Regions from separate parts of the Kribbella sp. NPDC048928 genome, predicted to be linked through region 2. Evidence: riboswitches for the same ligand, from Rfam matches in the RefSeq annotation. Region 2 holds a riboswitch; the other holds the start of a gene.
What was found. A riboswitch is a leader RNA that binds a small molecule or an ion and turns the genes downstream of it on or off. The one in region 2 is predicted to bind glycine.
Positions count from the first base shown of each region.

Region 1 (3,402 bases), on a different contig from region 2:
GGCCTGCGCCGCGGCCGGGATCACGTACCGGCAGCTCGACTACTGGGCCCGTACCGGCCTGGTCTCCCCGTCGGTCCGGCCGGCGACCGGCTCCGGGACGCAGCGGCTGTACGGGTTCCGCGACGTACTGTTGCTGAAGGTGATCAAGCGGCTGCTGGACGCCGGGATCTCGCTGCAGCAGATCCGGACCGCGATTGCGCACCTGAGCAAGCGCGGCTTCGACGACCTGACCCAGATCACCCTGATGAGCGACGGCGCCTCGGTGTACATGTGCACCTCGCCGGACGAGGTCATCGACCTGCTGGCCGGCGGCCAGGGCGTGTTCGGCATCGCGCTCGGCGGTGTCTGGCGGGAGGTTGAGGGCTCGCTGTCCGAGCTGCCGACCGAGCGTGCGGACGGCCACGGCGAGGACGAGGCCGACGACCACGCTACGGACGAACTCGCCGCCCGCCGTCGTGCCCGCATGACGGGCTGAGCCAGGTGTGATCTAGTTTCTTCCTGTGCGCCCACTCACTGCTGACTCGCTCCGCGGTGTGTGGGCGACTTTGTTGTTACCCCTGGACGCCGACGACTCGATCGACTTCGCCCGGTTGTCCGCTCAGGCGGACGTCCTGAGCCGGTCCGAGGTCGCCGGCCTGTACGCCCACGGGACGGCGGGGGAGTTCCAGACGCTGACCGAGGACGAGTTCGATCGGATCAACGACGTACTGGCCGCGACCGGTAAGCCGTTCCAGATCGGGGCCAGCCATCCGTCCGCCCAGGTGCAGCTGTCCCGTGTCGAGCGGGCCGCGAAGCTGGCGCCCGGAGCGATCCAGTTGATCGTCCCGGACTGGCTGCCTTTGAACCCGGGCGAGCTGCTCGACTTCCTGCGACGGGTGGCTGAGATGGCGGGAGATGTGCCCCTCGTGTTGTACAACCCGCCGCATGCGAAGACGACGGTTGCGCCGCGGCAGTTGGCCGAGCTCGCCGCGGCCGTGCCGAGTCTGATCGGGCTGAAGACTGCAGGCGGCGACAAGACCTGGTTCGACGAGACCGTGCGCTCCGGTCTGGCGATCTTCGTGCCCGGGCATTTCCTGGCGAGTATGTCGTTGCTCGGCGCACACGGCAGCTACTCCAACGTGGCGGCGCTGTCACCCGACGGCGCGGTCGCCACCGCTCAGGACCTCGACGTCGAGCGCCGGATCGCGGAGTTCTTCGCCGCGCACGTCGCACCGCTGCAGAAGGCCGGCCTCTCGAACCCGGCGCTGGACAAGTTCCTCGCCGCGGTGGGTGACTGGGCCGACGTCGGCACCCGGGTGCGCTGGCCGATGCAGGCGGCAACGGCCGAGCAGGTCGCGGCGGCGCGTCCCGCGGCCCGGAGCCTGCTGCCCGAGCTGTTCTGACCTGTTCTGAACTGTCCTGACATTCCTGGTAGCCTCAAGGCAGCCGTTCACAGCACTCGGGAGAGACCCGTGTCATCGGGCGCCGAAGGGGCAATTCCTCCCCGGAACCTCTCAGGCCCATGGACCGAGTGTCGCAGGCGACTCTGGAGCGCAGACGCGTGACAGAGGGGGAGGCCCCCGGCAGCGACAGTCAGCATCCAGTCAGCATCGGAGCCTCTAGTGAACGACACCCCGCAGCTTTCGGCGACCTTCGCCGACCGGCACATCGGACCGCGCCCGGACGAGATCGCCCGGATGGTCGAGCTCCTCGGGTACGACGACGTGGACGCGCTCGTCGACGCCGCGGTCCCGGCCTCGATCCGTTCCGCGGAGGCGTTGCGGCTGCCCGAACCGGCCTCCGAGGTGGACGCGCTGACCGAGCTGCGCCAGCTCGCCGGCCGCAACACGATCGCCACCTCGATGATCGGCCAGGGGTACTACGGCACCTTCACGCCGTCCGTCATCGTCCGCCGCGTGGTCGAGAGTCCCGCCTGGTACACCGCCTACACGCCGTACCAGCCGGAGATCTCCCAGGGCCGCCTCGAGGCCCTGCTGAACTTCCAGACCGTCGTCTCCGACCTGACCGGTCTGCCGACCGCGAACGCGTCGCTGCTCGACGAGGGCACCGCGGCCGCCGAGGCGATGACGCTGGCGCACCGCTCGAACAGGAAGAGTAAGTCCGACCGCTTCCTGGTCGATGCCGACTGCTTCGCGCAGACGATCGCGGTCGTGCAGACCCGCGCCCAGGCGCTCGGGATCGAGGTTGTCGTCGACGACACCACCGAGGGGCTGCCCGAGGGCGACTTCTTCGGCGTCCTGGTGCAGTACCCGGGCTCGAACGGCGCCGTCCGCGACCTGAAGCCGCTGATCTCGGCGGCCCACGACCGCGACACGCTCGTCGCCGTCGCCTCCGATCTGCTTGCGCTGACGGTGCTCGAGGCGCCGGGTGAGGCGGGCGCCGACATCGTCATCGGGTCCTCGCAGCGCTTCGGCGTACCGCTGTTCTACGGCGGTCCGCACGCCGGCTTCATGTCGGTCCGGACCGGCCTCGAGCGGTCCTTGCCCGGTCGACTGGTCGGCGTCTCCGTCGACGCGGACGGCGCCCCGGCGTACCGGCTGGCGCTGCAGACGCGCGAGCAGCACATCCGTCGCGAGAAGGCGACGTCGAACATCTGTACGGCGCAGGTCCTGCTCGCGGTGGTCGCCTCGATGTACGCGGTCTACCACGGGCCGGCGGGTCTGCGCGCGATCGCGGAGCGCGTGCACGCGTACGCCGGCAAGCTCGCCGCCTCGCTGCGGGCCAGCGACGTCGAGGTGGTGCACGACGACTTCTTCGACACCGTGCTCGCCCGGGTGCCGGGCCGCGCCGCCGACGTCGTGGACGCCGCCCGGCAGAACGGCATCTGGCTGCGCCTCGTCGACGCGGACCACGTCGGCATCTCCTGTGACGAGAAGACCGACGTCGCGACGCTGACCCGGGTCTGCCAGTCCTTCGGCGGGCAGTACGACGACACGCTCGGCGCGGCGGCCATCGCAGTGTCGCGGACGACGGAGTACCTGACGCACCCGGTCTTCAACACGCACCGGTCCGAGACCGCGATGCTGCGGTACCTGCGGAAGCTGTCCGACAAGGACTACGCGCTCGACCGCGGGATGATCCCGCTCGGGTCCTGCACGATGAAGCTGAACGCGACCACCGAGATGGAGCCGGTGACCTGGCCGGAGTTCGCGGACCTGCATCCGTTCGCGCCCGTCGAGGACGCGGCCGGGTACGTGAAGCTGATCGGCCAGCTGGAGCGCTGGCTGGCCGAGGTGACCGGGTACGCGAAGGTGTCGATCCAGCCGAACGCGGGCTCGCAGGGTGAGCTGGCCGGCCTGCTCGCGATCCGTGGCTACCACCGCGCGCAGGGCAACCTGGACCGCAACGTCTGCCTGATCCCGGCATCGGCACACGGTACGAACGCTGCGTCGGCGGTGATGG
Region 1 covers NZ_JBICUC010000003.1:662,576-665,977, forward strand. Annotated here, with positions in the region: gene ACGFI6_RS16595 (MerR family transcriptional regulator) at 1-475, shown strand, start outside; gene ACGFI6_RS16600 (dihydrodipicolinate synthase family protein) at 501-1,382, shown strand; glycine riboswitch at 1,430-1,519, shown strand; gene gcvP (aminomethyl-transferring glycine dehydrogenase) at 1,602-3,402, shown strand, end outside.
Region 1: it holds a riboswitch for glycine, as region 2 does, so the genes downstream of both, gcvP (aminomethyl-transferring glycine dehydrogenase) here and ACGFI6_RS13420 (L-serine ammonia-lyase) in region 2, are expected to answer to the same signal.

Region 2 (3,402 bases):
AAGACGCCCGGGACTTCACCGCCGAGGACTTCCACCAGGTGTTCGACCTGAACGTGTACGGGCCGGTGCGGATGATCCGCCGGTTCCTGCCGCTCCTCGAGCGCAGCGCCAACCCGGTGATCGTCAACGTCTCCAGCGGTCTCGGTTCGATCGCGGCCGCCGTGAACCCCGACGCCGTCGCCACGGTGCCGGTCTGGGTGCCCACTCCGGCGTACGGTGCCTCGAAGGCAGCGCTCAACATGCTGACTGTGCAGTACGCGCGGCAGTTGCCGAACCTGCGGATCAACGTGGTCGACCCGGGCTACACCGCGACCGACTTCAACGGGCGCAGCGGCTACCAGACCATCGAGGAGGGCGCGGACATCATCGTCCGGCTCGCCACGATCGCCACGGACGGGCCGACCGCGGAGTACCTGTCGCTGCACGGCACCGTACCGTGGTGATCGTCAGCACTCGATGACGTTGACGGCGAGGCCGCCGCGGGACGTCTCCTTGTACTTGATCTTCATGTCCGCGCCGGTCTCGCGCATCGTCTTGATCACCTTGTCGAGCGTGACCACGTGTACGCCGTCGCCGTGCATCGCCATCCGGGCCGCGTTGATCGCCTTCACCGACGCCATCGCGTTCCGCTCGATGCACGGGATCTGCACCAGGCCACCGACCGGATCGCAGGTGAGGCCCAGGTTGTGCTCCATCGCGATCTCGGCAGCGTTCTCGACCTGCTGCGGCGTACCACCGAGGACCTCGCACAGCCCGGCAGCGGCCATCGAGCAGGCCGAGCCGACCTCGCCCTGGCAGCCGACCTCCGCGCCGGAGATCGACGCGTTCTCCTTGTAGAGCACGCCGATCGCACCGGCCGTGAGCAGGAACCGTACGGCGCCCGCCTCGGTCGACCCCGGCACGAACCGCCGGTAGTAATGCAGTACGGCAGGAATGATGCCGGCCGCACCGTTCGTCGGGGCGGTGACGATCCGCCCGCCGGACGCGTTCTGCTCGTTCACCGCGAGCGCGAACAGGTTCACCCAGTCCATCACCTTGAGCGGATCGACCGACCACGGGTCCTGGCTGAGCTTCTTGTGCAGCGCGTGCGCGCGGCGCGGCACCTTCAGGCCGCCGGGCAGGATGCCCTCGGTCTCGCAGCCCTCGCGGACGCAGTCCTGCATCACCTGCCAGATCCGCAGCAGGCCGTCGCGGATCTCGTCCTCGGTCCGCCAGGCCAGCTCGTTCGCGAGCATCACCTCGCTGATCGACAGCTGCGACTCGCGGCACCGGTCGAGCAGCTCCGCGCCGGTCCTGAACGGATACTTCAACGGCGTCGTGTCCGGCACGATCCGGTCGCCCGCGGCCGCGTTCTCGTCGACCACGAACCCGCCGCCGACCGAGTAGTACGTACGCTCCCGCAGCGCCGCGCCGGTCGCGTCCCGGGCGACGAAGATCATCCCGTTCGGGTGGTACGGGAGCGCCTTGCGCCGATGCATCACCAGGTCGGTGTTCTCGTCGAACGCGATCTCGTGGGTGCCGGCCAGCGCGATCTTCCCGCGTTCGCGGATCGTCTCGACGCGGGCGTCGACCGAGTGCGTGACCACGGTCTCCGGGTCGGCGCCCTCGAGACCGAGCAGCACCGCCTTGTTGCTGCCGTGCCCGTGCCCGGTCGCGCCGAGCGAGCCGAAGAGTTGCGACTGGACGGTCGTCGTCGCGGCCAGCAGGCCGTCGTCGGCGAGGCCGAGTGCGAAGGTGCGGGCGGCACGCATCGGTCCCACGGTGTGGGAGCTCGACGGGCCGATCCCGATACTGAACAGGTCGAAGACGCTGATCGCCATCGTGTGGAGGTTCCTTCCGGTCGCCGTTGACCGTTTGGTGTCCTCCCCGCTCTGTCAGACGGATGTCTTCCAGAGGTGCCTCGCCCGCGCGGTGAAGGTGCCTGAGAGATTCTTGGGGAGAGTTGCTCCTACGGCGCCCGGGTCCTGGGTGTCGCTCCCTGGCCCGGGTCTCTCCCGCACGGGTTCATGCGGCTGGTGCATAACTGACGTTGTGGACGGTACGGCGGTGGCGCGACCGCCGTCAATCCGGCCTCTCGAGTCCGACCCTAGCAAGTCCCCCAAGCCTCGACCGGGGTTGCGCGGGGCTCGTCCCTGATGCCCGCAGCAAGCGATTGCCGAAGGATCGAGGGCATGATTTTTCCCCGAAGCGTCCTCAGCGGCGCTCTGCTGCTCGGCGTCGCGGCCGCCGGGCTGACGACGCTCCCCGCAACGGCCGCGCCGCCCCGGGTGCACTGGACCGACTGCCAACCCGAGGGCGAGGACGATCCCGCCGTCGTCCGCGGCTCGCAGTGCGCGACCCTCCAACTGCCGGTCGACTGGCGGAACCCGGGCGGGCCGACGTTCGGCCTGGCGATCGCCCGCCGGACGGCCAAAGTCCCAGGCGAACGCGTCGGTACGTTGGTGTTCGGCCCGGGCGGTCCCGGCGACTCCGGGGTCGACCGGATCAAGACCGGGATGGACCGGTTCAGCGCCGACGTACAGGACCGTTTCGACGTCGTCAGCTTCGACCCGCGCGGCATCGCCCGCAGCAACCCGGTCACGTGCTCGGCCGACCTGCTGAGCAAGCAGCCGTCCCCGATCATCACCAGCGCGGCCGGTTTCCGTACGACGATCGACTACAACCGCCGGCTCGCCGCGGACTGCCGCAAGAACACCGGTCCGCTGTACGACCACATCGACACCTGGCAGACGGTGCGCGACGTCGACGCGATCCGCCGCGCGCTCGGTGAATCCACGATCTCGTTCCACGGCAGCTCGTACGGGACGCTGCTCGGGGCGCAGTACGCCGAGACGTACCCGAAGCGGGTCCGCGCGATGGTGGTGGAGAGCGTGCTCGACCACAGCTCACCGACGACGAAGTCGTTCCTCGACGTGCAGGCTGCGGCGGCGCAGGACTCGTTCGACGAGTTCGTGAAGTGGTGCGACGCGTCGACAGACTGTGCATTGCACGGGCAGGACATTCATGCGCTGTGGGCAGGCCTGCTGGCGCGGTCGAGTGATCCGTTCAAGCTGAGCTTCCAGGTGTTCAGGCTGCTCTACGACCCGGAGTGGTCCGCGCTTGCCGAGACGCTGAAGGACCTGAAAACCCCGTCGGCTGCCGCGGCGCCGACCGGGCTCGCCCAGAACCCGTTGGCGGTGTTCTGTCAGGACTGGAACCTTCCGGTCAAGGACTACCGCGAGTACGCCGCGCACCTGCAGCGGCTGGCGCGCAACAACCAGGACATGCGCTACCCGGGTCAACTGATGGCGGTGTCGATCTGTCTCGGTGCACCGAAGGCGAACAACCCGCAGCACGTGCTGGACGTCCACGGACTCAAGACGCCGGTGCTGCTCGCCAACGCGATCCACGACCCGGCTACGC
Region 2 covers NZ_JBICUC010000002.1:1,326,318-1,329,719, reverse strand. Annotated here, with positions in the region: gene ACGFI6_RS13425 (SDR family NAD(P)-dependent oxidoreductase) at 1-443, shown strand, start outside; gene ACGFI6_RS13420 (L-serine ammonia-lyase) at 447-1,820, opposite strand; glycine riboswitch at 1,900-2,007, opposite strand; gene ACGFI6_RS13415 (alpha/beta fold hydrolase) at 2,172-3,402, shown strand, end outside.